Regions from separate parts of the Neobacillus sp. K501 genome, predicted to be linked through region 2. Evidence: riboswitches for the same ligand, from Rfam matches in the RefSeq annotation. Region 2 holds a riboswitch; the other holds the start of a gene.

Region 1 (7,668 bases), on a different contig from region 2:
AACAAGCGATCACAATACAAGCCCGCTAAATTCAAATCATGAAATATGGAAATTACCGTTAAACCTGAATCTTTCGTCCATTTTTTAAGGAAATCAAGTAACTCCTTTTGATAGGATAAATCTAAATGGTTCGTTGGTTCATCTAAAAGGAGAATTTCGGGTTCTTGCGCAAGAGCCTGCGCAAGAAACACCCTTTGTTTTTCACCGCCTGATAATTCCTGAATATTTTTATTTTGGAAGGAAGATATGCCTGTCTGCATCATGACTCTTTGAACAATTTCCTCATCATTATCCCCCCATGATTGAAACCATCCTGTTTGATGGGCATAACGCCCTAGCGCAACCGTCTCTTTCACGGTGTAGGAAAAAGAAGGTGGCGAATGCTGAGATAAGACCGCAATCATTTTGGCCAGCTGCTTCGTTTTATAGTCCTGAACTCTTTTTCCTTTAATCAGGATTTCACCCGTTTCAAATGGTAAGATACCGCTCACCATTTTTAACAATGTCGTCTTGCCGCTTCCATTTGGTCCAAGTATCCCATAAAGCTCCCCAGTTTGAACGTTGAAGGAAACATCCTTCAGGACTGATTCACCTGAATATCCTCCTGAAACTTGTTGAACGCTAAGCATTCTTAACCACTTCTTTCCATCCGTTTTCTTTGTAATAAAATGACTGCAAATATCGGGGCACCAATAAAGGCGGTGATAACCCCTATCGGTAATTCGGTAGGGGAAATAATTGTCCGGGACAGGAGATCTGCCAAGATTAAAAATCCGCTTCCCGTTACTATCGCTAATGGCAGCAAATGCTTATGATCTGGACCCCACAATAATCGAGAGAGATGGGGAATGACAAGTCCTACAAAACCAATGGTTCCAGAAACAGCCACTGCTGCTCCAGTTAGGATCGAACCCGCTGTTAAAACCACTAGCTTCCGTTTTTGAACGTTAACCCCTAAATGCTGCGCTCTTTCTTCTCCAAACGACATCGCATTTAGTTCTTTCACATTAAAAAGCAAGATGACGGAACCAATGATAAAAAATGGCAAAATAATTTTTATGTATTCCCAGCCGCGCATCGATACACTGCCCAACAACCAGCCAATAATCTGTCTAAGCTCATCTCCTGTTAAAGCAATCATTAGTGAAATAATCGCACCCAGAAACGAACTAAAGATAATTCCCGTTAATATAATCGTTTCCACTCTCATCGAACGATCAATTTTACGAGCGAAAGCAAGTACTAAAAAGATCGTGATAAAGGAAAACAAAATACTTAGAAGCGGCAGTGTGAAGTTGCCAATAAAGGGGATGGAAATTTGAAAAAACAAAGTAAGTACAGCCCCGACTGAAGCGCCAGAGGATACACCTAATGTAAAGGGATCGGCTAATGGATTTCTTAAAAGACCTTGAAAGGCCGCTCCTGCAATGGCAAGAGCTGCTCCTACAAGACCTGCTAAAATTACTCGGGGTAAACGGATATTTATAACAATACTCGAATACATCGGGTCAATCTGATCAAGTGAAATAAAGCCAGTTAGTTTTGCGATAATAATTTGAATAATCGTATAAATCGGGACCGAAACACTGCCAATCGATATCCCTAATAGTATCGAAAAGAGCAGGAAACCTCCGGCAAAAAAATAGGCTATTAACTTATTATTTAAAAACTTCTGGATAGACAGCCTTTGCAAGTTCCTCTACTCCTTCAACAATCCTAGGACCTGACCGGGTCACACGATCAGAGTCTACATCGATGACTTGCTTGTTTTTAATTGCATTGACATTTTCCCAGCCTTTTCGGCTTAACACTTGCTCATCCGCATTTTTAACATAAAATCCATAAGTAGTAATGATGACATCTGGATTACGGTTAATAATTGCTTCTTGATCCATCGCAACCCAGCCTTCTTGGTCGTTTGCGATATTCTCTGCATTTATAAAACGCAACATTTCATCCATAAAAGTATTTTTACCAGTCGTAAAAATTTCTGGTTCCGCCCCTACCTCAATGAACACCTTTTTCTTCTCGGAGATTTCAGCAGCTTTCTCTTTTATTTCAGCCAATTTCTCCTCCATTTCTTTCACTAGCTCTTCTGCTTTGATTGTTTCACCTGTAGCTTTCCCAATCAAACTAATGGTGTCATTTACCTCCTCAAAATTTTGCGCATCATCCACGATTAATACGGTAATTCCAGAATCGCTTAACTGCTTCAGACCTTCTGCTGTATGTTGTGAGGCATGTGCTAACACTAAATTAGGCTGTAAAGCAATAATTTTTTCTAAGTTAACTTCCATGCCGCCCACTTTCTCTTTTTTTGAGACTTCTTCAGGATAATTATCATAATCTGATACTCCAACGATTTCTTCTTTAAGTCCTAATGCATAGGCAATCTCAGTATTACTTGGTATTAAAGAAACAATTTTTTCAGGTTTTTCGCTAATGACTACCTCTTGGTCAAAGGCATCCTTAATGGTTACCGGAAAAGCTTTATCTGTTGATTGTTGCTCAGAACTGCCTTTTGTTTCTTCCTTAGGACTTTCGTTTTGTTCACCGCAGGCTGTTAATACACCAATGGATAATAATAAAATAAATAATAACGAAGATAATTTTTTCATTTTTTCCTCCTATGTACGGCATTTTGATCATAAAAAAGTGTGAATAAAAAATAAAACATCTCTACATTTATGTAGAGATGTTGGTTCGATAGATCCTTATACTTTATAAGTAAAAAGGCACTAGTCTTCCACACCTCCCTATCCTCGTAGGTTCCTTTTGGCGCAAGAATTAGGCAGGTTTCCTGACTTATGGTCATCGCTTCCTATGTCTTCCCATCTTTCGACAGTGACATTTTATAGGTTGCTCCCAATTACAGTGGCGGGACCGTGTTGGCTTTTCACCAAACTTCCCTATTAAGCTTAAAATCTTTAGAAAAAGATTTCTAGCACCTATTCTTCAATTATTTTTTTATGATAGTCCTATTATATAATAACGTGGAGAATTTTGTATCATTTTTGCTAATTTCTACAAAATGGATTATTATTGCTCAATAACTCTACAAAGATTTGCCATTTCAATTGCCCCTGCTGCTGCTTCCCATCCTTTATTCCCTGCTTTTGTTCCAGCACGCTCAATCGCTTGCTCAATGGAATCAGTCGTTAACACACCAAAAATAACCGGGATGCCACTTTCTAATGTAATTTTAGAAACACCTTTTGCTACTTCATTGCAAACATAATCAAAATGAGGAGTTGATCCTCGGATGACTGTACCTAAAGTAATCACGGCATCATACTTTTTACTTTTAGCCATTTTCTGGGCGATTAACGGAATTTCAAACGCACCTGGCACCCATGCTATATCGACATCAGATTCGCTTACACCATGTCTTTTTAAAGCATCCTGTGCTCCACTTAACAATTTACTCGTAATAAATTCATTAAAACGGCCAACAACAATTCCTATTTTTAAACCTGATCCAACTAAATTACCTTCAAAAAGATTATTCATCCATAATTCCTCCAAATATAAATTTTTCCATATTTTCGCTAAACTTATCTTTGACTAGCCTGCTCCAATTTCTTCCTATATTCAATTAAGTCTTTAATCGTAATAAATTTAACTTTTAATTTATCTGCAATTTCCCTTAACTGGGGAACTCGTGCCATTGTCCCATCTTCATTCATTATTTCACAAATTACCCCTGCCGGCTTTGCCTGACATAATTTTGCTAAGTCCACTGCTGCCTCTGTATGTCCCGTCCTACTAAGAACGCCACCTTTTTTTGCAACTAAAGGAAAAATATGTCCTGGTCTTTTAAAATCAGCAGGTTTTGCTTCAGAATCGAGCATACTTAAAATTGTTGCAGAACGCTCGAAAGCAGAAATCCCTGTAGTTGAAAATTCATGATCAATACTAACTGTAAAGGCTGTTCCATGGGGATCGGTGTTATGGGCTACCATTGGGCCTAATTCTAGTTTATCTGCTAGTTCCTCTTCAATTGGAACACAGATCAACCCTCTTCCATGTGTTGCCATTAAGTTGATCACATCTGGTGTAGCCCTTTCTGCAAGGGCAATAAAGTCACCTTCATTTTCCCTGTTCTCATCATCACAAACGATGACAACCTTCCCTTGTTTTAATTCTGTCAGTGCTTCTTCAATTGTATCAAACATCCTATCCTCCCCTTCCTCATAATCCTTCTAGATTATTGTTTGCCGTTTCTACAAAAATAATGGTAAGACCTTTAGTAAAAGCCATTTTCTTCTAAGAACTTGGCCGTTAAACCTGATGCACTCTTATTAGAGGTTTGTCCGGAAGTACTCATCAAAAAATGTCCTACATATTTACCAATCATGTCACATTCTAGATTAACAATTTCACCCTTGTCCTTATTTCCAAGAATAGATTCAGAGCGTGTATGAGGGATAAGTGATAGTGTGAAACTGTCATTCGTTACATCGAATACGGTTAGACTAGTTCCGTCAACGGCAATTGAACCTCTTTTAATGATGAATTTTAACAGTTCGGGGTCTGTTAAAATTTCATAATAAATCGCATTTTCAAGAGCCTTTTTTGATTTAATTACTCCAGTTCCATCGATATGTCCGGAAACAAAATGTCCACCAAATCTTCCACCTGCAGCCATTGCCCTTTCCAGATTTACTTTTGTGTCTCGCTGAACGGTACGAAGGCTCGAGGCTTTCACCGTTTCTGGCATCACATCAACAGTAAATTGGTTATGTGTGAAGCTAGTAACAGTAAGACAAACACCATTAACCGCAATACTGTCCCCTAGGCGGACATCCTCAAGTATTTTTTTGGCTTCAATTGTTAGAACATAAGAATCTCCACTTCGCTGACTATTGGCCACTGTACCAATTTCCTCGATAATTCCGGTAAACATAGTATTTTTCTCCTTGTCCCTGTAAAATTCATGGGTAAAAAAATCCCCCTGAAGCGATACGTCTTCAGGGGGATTTTAAAGGCAATACTAAATAAAGGGGTAAAAAAGGATATACTTATCCCGTTTCCACTCCTGCCTTTTTTTCCTTCTCCCATCCAGACTTTAACTGTCGGCCCTGGAGTTTCACCAGATCCACCGCTTAACCATTAGGTTAACCGGGTCACGGACTAAGAAGCTGCGCTTCATCACCGCCGGTTAGGAATTTCACCTGACCCCGAAGGAATAACATCATTTAATTATTTAACAGTATAACGTACCCAAGCAAAATTGTGAAATAATATTAACTATTTCGCTTATTATTTTACTATCCAAAAATAAGAATTCGATTTTAAAATGTTAATTTATCAAAAAATAGATTATACTGTGAATACATTCAACTACTTTGGAGGTATATTTATGTCCGATCAAAATCAACCTGAAGTTCCAAAAAAGAAAGTGAGTCTACAGGAAGCGATGAAGCAGCAGCTAGAGAATAAGAAAAATAAAGCGGCTGGTGGAAATTCTCATGCCAATAACTCACAAGCAACAAAAAGGCTAACAAGCCAACAGACAAAAAAAGTAAGTAACTCCCGTCGAAAAATGGGTGTTTAATGAATGGGCAAAACCGCAAGGACATCCTACCCGGGATTGCGGTAGATATTGTCCTAAAGGCTGATCAAAGAACAGGAAAGCGCACAAGCGGAATTGTTAAGGATATTTTAACAAAATCAGTCTTCCATCCTCATGGAATTAAAGTTAGGTTAACGAATGGGCTGGTTGGAAGAGTTCAAGAAATACATAAATAATAAACATTTGCTTGTATGATGTTTAGAAAATCACCTACTACTAGAAATACCATATTACTTTTTCCCCACGTAATTTCGTGGGGTTTTTTTATGAGCAAATAAAAAACAGACCCCTGAAATAGGAGTCTGTTTGGTTTAGAAGGTTGATTATGCTTTACGAACGTTAACCGCTTGTGGTCCACGTTGACCATTTTCGATTTCAAACGTAACTTCTTGACCTTCATCTAAGGTTTTGTAACCTTCGCCTTGAATTGCAGAGAAGTGAACGAATACATCGTCTCCACCTTCGCGCTCGATAAATCCAAAGCCTTTTTCACCGTTAAACCATTTTACTTTACCTGTTTCCATTTTCTTTGTAGCCTCCTAGCATGTAACTATACATGAAATTGCAATTTTATCTTGCTTGATTATTATTTCCTGTACACAAAAATTTTAAACCAAAAAATATACACTTCAAACGAATTTATTTTATCATAATACCCATTTTCGAATCGCTTCGGCAACACCATCTTCTGTATTGGAAGCAGTCACCCAATCAGCAGCTTCTTTCACCGTTTCTTGAGCATTCCCCATCGCAATCCCCACCCCGGCTTCTTGGATCATTGCTAAATCATTGAGGCTGTCACCAACAGCCATGACATTTTTCATCTCAATCCCCAGGCGGTTACAGACTATTTCCAGTCCCTTTGCCTTATTAATACCTGCTGGATTTACTTCAATATTTGTGGGTGAAGAGTTGCTCACTTCAAATTCACCTTTTGCTTGCAGTTCATTTAGAATGATTTCTCTTACAGCATCATCGTCAATATTAAAACCAAATTTTAACCATTGAACCCCGGTTACGTCCTCTGGCATTTCATCAAACCAATTTTTCTCCGTACTGATTGCCCAAAATTTTGTCTTATGTTGTTTCGTAAGCTCCCACATCCATTGAATTAACTCTGTGGAAACAAAATTCCTTTCAACGATTTCCCTTTTTTCATCCCAAATTTCACTGCCGTTAACGGTTACTAAATAGGAAGTGAGCTCTAAAGCATCCGCATGGTCTTGACAAGTTCTTAATGTCCTTCCAGTACTTAGAACGACATAAACTCCTTTTTCTTGAGCCTCTTTTATCGCTTTTCGATTTGCTTCTGAAACCTCATGCTTATCGTTTAGCAAGGTTCCATCCATGTCGAGAGCGACCAGTTTGATGTCCACATTGTTTTTCACTTTTTCCATATGTAGCTTACTCCCTTCCTGCTTAATGTTCTAAGCTTAACATCTTTGGATAATATTAATCAAAAATACGCTACGGCAGTTTACATAATGTTTCTATAACATAAAACCTCCTTCCAAAAGTTGAAAGGAGGTTTTACGGTTATTGTTGATATTGGACGCGGTGTAAGTTTGCAAAGATTCCATCTTGCTCTATTAGTTCGTCATGACCGCCCTCTTCGGCAATCCCATCTTCGGTTACGACCACAATTCGATCGGCATTGCGAATCGTAGCAAGTCTATGAGCAATGATAAGGGTTGTTCTGTTTTTAGCCAGTTCTGTTAAGGCTTCTTGGATAACCAATTCTGTTTCTGTATCAAGAGCAGAGGTGGCTTCATCCAAGATTAAGATCGGTGGATTTTTCAAAAACATTCTTGCAATCGCCATTCTTTGTTTTTGTCCTCCTGATAACTTCAACCCTCGTTCACCAATTTGTGTCTCATACCCATCTGGCAAGGAGGTAATAAATTTCTCAAGGTGAGCACGTTTTGCCGCTTCAAATATCTCATCATCCGTTGCATTTAGCTTCCCATAGGCAATATTTTCTTTTATTGTCCCAGTAAAAAGGAAAACATCTTGCTGGACAATCCCTATTTGCGAGCGCAAAGATTTTTTTGACATATCACGGATATCAACACCATCGATGGACACCGCACCAC
Region 2 (7,668 bases):
TAGAAGGCCAAATTGGAAGTAACCTGAATAAGCAACGAGAGCCTTTCCCAAACGGTTGGGGTAAACTGTTGATATTTCCACCCATTTAAATAAAGTGGAAGCGATTGATTATAAAAAAAAGCTTCCCCTTTATCACTGAGAAGATATTTTTGTTCTCCAGAAGCTACAACCCAATTTTTATCAATTAATTGAACAAAGATTTCTTCAAAAGATTCACGTGATAAAGTTTCAAGTATTCGAAAATATTTTTTCAGTGAAAATAGATGAGCATCTTGAATTGTTTGTGATGATTTTTTTCCATTTAAAAGATGATAGATGGAATATAGAGTCCTTTCACCCTTTAATTGTCTAATACAATCCAACAAAATGTTTTCAATATAATTCATCCCACTCCACCACTTTTTGTTCTTTATCGACATTTTCAGCTATTTTTCATTATTATTCTACCATGAAAACAGCTGTAATGTTGCTATAAATTATGTAAGATTAAGCAAGACACATTTACGTTAACCCCTTGATAAGGATTTTTCTATTGAAAAGTTACTCATACAGTTTTACAATAGGAATGAGTAATGCATTTCCATTGTTTTATGGGATATAAGTAAGTTATTATTGGGAGGTTTTTTTTTCATGGCAAAGTATACGATTGTTGACAAAGAAACTTGCATCGCATGTGGTGCTTGTGGAGCAGCTGCACCTGACATTTATGATTATGATGACGAAGGCATTGCATTCGTAACACTTGACGAGAATGAGGGTATCGTTGAAATTCCTGATGTGTTAATCGACGACATGATGGATGCATTCGAAGGCTGCCCAACTGATTCTATTAAAGTTGCTGACGAACCATTTGATGGCAACCCAACTAAATTCGAATAATAATTGTCAATAAGATATTCTTAAGCTACTAGCCCCCACCTTATACAGGTGAGGGTTTTATTTTTTGTTTATAAAAAGCAGCCAGGACATAATCTCCTGACTGCTTTTGACTATTTATGCACTTTTTATTGTTGAAAGCTTATTAATCCATGTCTGCATCCTAATGAATAGCAGCATAAAAATTAATGACATTATTACACCTTTAATAATATTGAACGGCAGGATTGCTGGGACAACTAAATTTCGCATATCAGGGAAATTTAACAGAGCTGTATAGGCAGGTAAGATGACAAGATAATTTAATACACTCATCATGACTGCCATCGTTAATGTCCCAACTGCTAGAGCGATCGTCATACCTTTCTTGGTATCAACCTTGTTATATACATAATATACAGGCAGTATAAACAAAACTCCTGCTAGAAAATTCGCAATATGGCCAACTGGTATTCCAGTTGCACTTCCTGTTGCAATATAATTTAGTACATTTTTGAAAAACTCAACCAATATGCCTGCAATTGGCCCAAAAATTAACGCGGCGATTAATGCTGGAATATCGCTGAAATCGACAAATAAGAAATTAGGAAATGGTGGCAGTGGAAAGTTTAGTAACATTAATAAATAGGCGATACTGCTCAACATTCCGATTGATACAAAGGCTTTGACATTTAACTTCTGATTCTTTTTCATTTTTCCTCTCTCCTTTATGATCCATCACGTTAGGAAGAGAGGTTCAGCAATAAATAAGAGCAATTAATCAAAAACTCCCCCAAGAAAGATCCTTGAGGGAGTTAGAAGGCACTCTTAATAAACGTCCAATATACTAGCATTTTTTGAACGTTTGCAGAACCTCCATCTTCTCCCATCCAGACTATACTGTCGGCTTTGGAATCGCACCAAATCCTGCCTTTCGGCTCGCGGGCTCAGAGAATTTAAATCTCAATACCGCCGATCGGGAATTTCACCCTGCCCCGAAGATAGATCGTTATTTAATTACAATTCTATTATACTGAAAATAATCATTTTTGGAAAGATAAATGACTGTTGGCTATAAATCAAATCATCTCCGCTGACTTATTTTCTTCATAAATTAATAAAACCCGCAGCTATCTGCAGGTTTATGATTATTCTGGAATAATTAGTACTTGCTTCGGTATGATTAGATCTGATTTTAGATGATTAGATTCTATTAACTTTTCTACCGTTAGGTTGGTTTTCAAGGCAATTGCAGTTAGGGTATCCCCTTCTTGAACAATATATTTTAATTGATTTCCTTTTAGATGAGTACTTACCTCCAGAACATTTTCGCCTACACTTGAGAGTCCTGCCCTGATTGATGCGCCTACATCCGCTTTACCAAGCAGAATTTCAGGATTAATAGCATTTTTCTTATCAAGGGTCCACTCTATTTGGTGGCTCTCAAAGTGGAGATGAACACCAGTTGATTCACCCGTCCTTCCCATCGTCCCTATTTTTGTCCCCTGCTTAACGGCTTGTCCTTCTGCAACTAGCCGCTTGTTTAAATGGGCATAAACTGTAACAAAATTGTTTGGATGTTTCACAAATATTACATTACCATAGCTGGTTGAGTAATAGGACTTCCCTACCACCCCGTCTGCAACAGCGACTACCTCTGAGTTCAACTTCCCTGCAATATCAATCCCTTTATGTGTTCCATGCCTAGTTCCATATGTATCTGATATGACGCCATCTGTAGGCCATATCCATCCTTCTTGGAATTCATTTGCAGCCTGCATACTTGCTTCTGTATGCCTGCCACCTAAAAATAATAAACTTACACAAACCGCCATAATTGCGGCTATCAAAAGCCGCTTTATGTAGTCTAACATCTTTTTCCTCCTTAATTTTATCCACATCTACACAAACAATATGTTACCTGCTTCACGTTTAGAACATACTGTATTTTGCAGGTGGGGTTAAACATACTTGTTATAATTTGGAGACCTTTCCCTTTTTATTCATAAAAAGCAAGAAAAGTATAAATCAAATATAACAATGAAAAAAATCAACCTTTTATTGGTTGATTTTTTCATTACTTATTGTATTGGTCGAAAATTAGCTCCAATTGGAACTTTTATTTCCTGTGATAAATCAAATGGTCCTAATTGAGAAATTGGAGAATTCATTAAAACAACCGACTGTATACCAAATTCCTTTGCCGTTAATAAGATTGCTTCAAAGCTGTATAATGTGTTTATGTCATCTGATATATTTGCATGCTCGTTCAACGTAATGATTAATTTATTATTTTGAACAGTGGCTTCCTTGATAGAAAATGAACTCTCCAAGGATGCTTTGAGACCCAACACAGACTGGTCGGTTTTCATCGCTTCTAAAGCTGCTTGTATGTCGATATATTCATTATTAACCGGTACCATTAATGGAATATCACTGCCTTCTGGATAATGTAAGAAGTAAGCACGATTTTGATTTGGGGTAATCGCTAATTCATACAAAATGCCATAGTTACCGAATTCAATTCCAGGCTGTCCATTTGTTCTTAGCAATATCCTATTTACATTACTATTCGATGAAAAGTCATTATTTAAAATGTTGATAAAATTTGTCTCATTCGTTGAACCTTGCCCATATGGATGATTTGCTGGTACATCCACGACTATTGTTTTTTTATCGGCACTTTCATACGATATTGTCGCATTAATCGGGTAGTAATCCGTTAATCCCCATTCATCTTCCATTAATTGTTCCATCGATTGAGTATACAAACTAAGCCAATCATTATTTTCATCCTGATTCACAGTGGTTGAGATAGGAACTAATATTTGTCCAAACGGGTCTGGAATCCAATAAGTCATCACTTTCTGATCCCCGACCTCATAATCGTAAAGAGCCGTTTTGTAACCGCCCTGTATCATAATTTTTGGCGTAGCTGCCGATTCCCCATGATCCAGACTCGCCTCTTCCTGCTTCATCAAAATAGAGGAGTTATTCTCAGCATCATTGGATTTTTCGGTTACCATAGACTTATCCTCTGCATGATTATCAAGAGATAAATTCGATCCGACCAGCAGTTTAGGAATAAGAAGTATGATAAGAAGGAGGGCAGCTGCCGATGCTGCAACCGGAATCAACCATGAATGGCGTTTACGTTTACTTTTTAGAGAAAGATTTTGGTAAATGTCACGAGGATGGCGATTGTCTTTTATTTTTGGCATTTGCCTTAGAAGTTCCTCGAGTTGCTTATCGCTCCACTCTGACTTTTTCACTATCTGTTCCCTCCTTTCCATTTAGCATTTCCATATGCCTCTTCAACACCTTTAATGCCCTGTGCTGTGTCGTTTTGACCTTACTTTCGCTCCACCCAAGTGCTTGGGCTGTTTCTATGATGGATAGGTCATTTAAATAGCGTAGAATGATGACTGTCCGTTGATCCATTGTGCAAAATTCTAAGCATTTGTATATCAATTTAATCTCTTCATTTTGTATGGTAATTTCTTCTGGAATCGGATAATCATCCTTCACCTGACTCGTTGACCAATCAAATTTTTCAAGTAAACGGTCCTTCCATCCCTTTTGTTTGCGAAAAAAATCAATCGCCACATTTTTCGCAATGGAAAATAGCCAGGTTTTTTCACTGCTTTTCCCTTCAAAACGATGATAAGACTTAAATACCCTAATATATACTTCCTGAACAAGATCCTCAGCATGTTCCTTATTTCTAACCATATAAAATAGAAATTGAAAAACGTCATGATGATATTTCTCATATAGTTCATCGAAAACGGAGTCCATCAATTCCCCTCCCCGTTATAATATTAGTCGATAGATATGTAAAAAAGTTTCACCCATTTAACTATAGACTGTTTATTAAAAAAAGGAAAGGCATGAAATGGAAAGGAAAGCACAACAAAAAAACCCACCCGAAAAAGGTGAGTTTCATAATGTTTCTCATGTAACAAGAACAATCGGCAAAATCTTTTAATTTTCTCTTATTTTCGTGGTAACGAAAATGTAAATGTCGTTCCATGTCCCATTTTACTTTGAACTGAAATATGTCCATGATGGGCATCGATAATGTTCTTCGCAATCGCTAATCCTAAACCTGTACCAGCCCTACCTCTTGTCCGTGCTTTGTCAGCCTTATAAAAGCGTTCAAACACGAATGGTAAATCCTCCTCAGGAATCCCTGAGCCCGAATCAGTAACTTCTACCTTTACCCCAAAATCATTCTCGTTAACTCGGAGCATAACGGAACCCTCCCCTGGGGTATGACGGATGGCATTGTCAATCAGATTGGTTAGCACTTGTTCAATTCGATCAGGATCAAATGAAAGATCAGGAATATCACTACCCACTTCAGAACTTATTTGGATACTATGTTCCTTAGCAAGCCCCTGAAATTTATGAATAATCCTATTCATAAATGTGCTTAAATTAACTTTTTCCTTCGTTAACTGTATGTGGCCAGCTTCCATCCTTGCTAAATCCAGAAGTTCATTAACAAGACGACCCATTCTAAGTGATTCATCATAGATGACTTTTGCCATTTCTTTTTTCTCTTCTTGGGATTCTGCAATATCATCTACAATGGCTTCGCTATATCCCTGAAGCATTGAAATCGGAGTCCTTAGCTCATGTGAGACATTGGCAATAAAATCTTTTCGCATTTTTTCTAATTTCCGTTCCTCTGTCATATCTCTTAAAACGGCAACAGCACCCCGAATGAATTGGTTACTATATAACGGACTAACAAGAATAACCCAATGTCGCCCCTGAAGAGAAATTTCTCCAATCTGTTCTGTCTCTGTATCGACTGCCTGCTGAAAAAGCTCCATCACTTGTGAAGGAATCTCTTCTGTATTTGTCGAATTTCCGCCTTTTTCATAATACCAATATTGTAAAAAGCGGTCAGCTGGGGGATTGGTAATCAAAATAGTCCCATCACGATTAAAAGTGATAACACCATCTGCCATACTGCTTAAAATACTAGAAAGCTGTTCCTTTTCCTGATTAAGGGCATTCATGTTAAATTTTAACTGCCGCCCCATTTGGTTAAAGGCGGTAGCCAGTTCACCAATTTCATCATGAGTAAGAATCGGGACCTTCGTATCAAATTTACCTCTTGCCACTTCAAAAGCTGCTTCCCGCATTTTTATCAATGGTGCTGTGATTCTAGTTGAGAGAAAAAAGGCAAATATAGTAGTAAGAATAATGGCAACTCCAGCAACAAGTAATATATATTTCGTCATTTCGTGTGTTGTCTTTCGAACGACCTCTAATGATTGATAAATAAAGACAGCACCATTTTCATCCGAGTCAAGATGAAGAGGCACACCAATAATAGAATATTTCGAGGCCTGTTCACTACTAATATTTGGAGAAAGGGAATAAACCTTTTGCACCTCAATCTTCTCTTTAAATACCTTTGATAATTCTTCATCTTTTTGAATATCGCTAATCGAAAGTTTAACTTTTTCTCCTGTGTTAGGAGAATAAAAGATTTCCTCACTATTCTTAACGATAACTACCTTCGTAACGTCATCAATGATCTCCCAAGAAATTTCTAACCCTAAAGGAAACTCCATGTCCTGGTGTGCTTCCAAAACTGTTGCAATTTTTTCCGCCGTATTGGTTAAATCATCCCTTGTTTCAGATATGTTATAGTTCTCAAAAAACTCAAGTAACATAACCGTTAATATAAAAAGGATAAATGCAACCAAAAAGATGATGGTAAACCAGAGTTTACCTACTACACTGCGTAGAAAGGTCATTCATTTACAACCTCAAATTTATAGCCTACTCCCCAAACTGTTACGATCATTCTGGCAGCTTGCTCAGATACTTTATTTAATTTTTCACGAAGGCGTTTGACATGAGTATCCACTGTGCGTAAATCCCCAAAAAATTCATAGTGCCAGACTTCTTTCAACAGTTGTTCGCGGTCAAATACTTTATCTGGAGCTTTGGCAAGGAAATATAATAACTCATATTCTTTAGGAGTTAAGCTAACTTCTTTACCATCAGCTGTTACACGGTGTGCATCATTATCGATTGTTAAATGAGGGAAAACAATTACATCCTTAGTTGTAGTTTCTGTTTGCAGATAACTTGTTTGTGAAGCTCTTCTAAGGAGTGCCTTTACACGCAATACCACTTCCCGCGGGCTGAATGGTTTAACGATATAATCATCCGTTCCAACTTCAAATCCCTGAACACGATTAACCTCTTCACCTTTAGCGGTTAACATGATGACTGGTGTTGCTTTCTTTTCCCTTAATTCACGACAAACTTCAATCCCGTCTTTCCCCGGCATCATTAAGTCTAAAAGAATGACATCATAGTCATTAGAAATCGCTTTTTCTAATGCTTCATTTCCATCCTCAGCTTCATCGATTACATATTCTTCACGCTCTAAATACATTTTTAATAAGCGACGAATTCTTTCCTCGTCATCTACTACTAAAATTTTCACATCTTTATCCATTAATTAATCCCCCCATGGTGTTATTTTACAAAAAGGTAAAGTATTTGACTATATTTTACGGTAATTGTCTGATAAAAAAGTGTCTAAATTTTGACAGATAACCTATTCAGTGATTCTAAAAAAAGCCTTCACTTTAAAAGTGAAGGCTATTAAATTCGTTAATCCCGCATTAACTGGCAGTAAGACACCCACCTTAAGATTCAAAGTTTACAAAGTCGAAGAAGAAAATTGGGGGATCAACTGCCAGTAAAAGCCCGATTGGTTCAACTAACCATCAGTGGGGGATGGAAAAAAAACCCACTGATGGAAGTTTCACCTTATTA

Evidence for each region. Region 2 has a riboswitch for FMN ahead of ACWM35_RS05200 (ECF transporter S component). Riboswitches for the same ligand answer to the same signal wherever they lie in the genome.
Region 1: another riboswitch for FMN. It lies ahead of ribE (riboflavin synthase); the one in region 2 lies ahead of ACWM35_RS05200 (ECF transporter S component).

Annotation. Positions count from the first base shown of each region.
Region 1 is NZ_JBSLYA010000001.1:114,152-121,819, forward strand. Features, by position in the region: gene ACWM35_RS00555 (adenosylcobinamide amidohydrolase) at 1-629, opposite strand, end outside; gene ACWM35_RS00560 (FecCD family ABC transporter permease) at 632-1,693, opposite strand; gene ACWM35_RS00565 (ABC transporter substrate-binding protein) at 1,659-2,618, opposite strand; cobalamin riboswitch at 2,774-2,967, opposite strand; gene ribH (6,7-dimethyl-8-ribityllumazine synthase) at 3,040-3,510, opposite strand; partial or broken gene ribB (3,4-dihydroxy-2-butanone-4-phosphate synthase) at 3,558-4,175, opposite strand; gene ribE (riboflavin synthase) at 4,247-4,906, opposite strand; FMN riboswitch at 5,046-5,192, opposite strand; gene ACWM35_RS00585 (hypothetical protein) at 5,363-5,557, shown strand; gene ACWM35_RS00590 (YwbE family protein) at 5,557-5,751, shown strand; gene ACWM35_RS00595 (cold-shock protein) at 5,899-6,099, opposite strand; gene ACWM35_RS00600 (Cof-type HAD-IIB family hydrolase) at 6,223-6,972, opposite strand; gene ACWM35_RS00605 (ABC transporter ATP-binding protein) at 7,112-7,668, opposite strand, start outside.
Region 2 is NZ_JBSLYA010000002.1:146,845-154,512, forward strand. Features, by position in the region: gene ACWM35_RS05190 (helix-turn-helix domain-containing protein) at 1-386, opposite strand, end outside; gene ACWM35_RS05195 (ferredoxin) at 631-879, shown strand; gene ACWM35_RS05200 (ECF transporter S component) at 994-1,569, opposite strand; FMN riboswitch at 1,730-1,862, opposite strand; gene ACWM35_RS05205 (peptidoglycan DD-metalloendopeptidase family protein) at 2,004-2,729, opposite strand; gene ACWM35_RS05210 (hypothetical protein) at 2,937-4,127, opposite strand; gene sigX (RNA polymerase sigma factor SigX) at 4,102-4,653, opposite strand; gene ACWM35_RS05220 (ATP-binding protein) at 4,851-6,632, opposite strand; gene ACWM35_RS05225 (response regulator transcription factor) at 6,629-7,345, opposite strand; gene ccsB (c-type cytochrome biogenesis protein CcsB) at 7,666-7,668, opposite strand, start outside.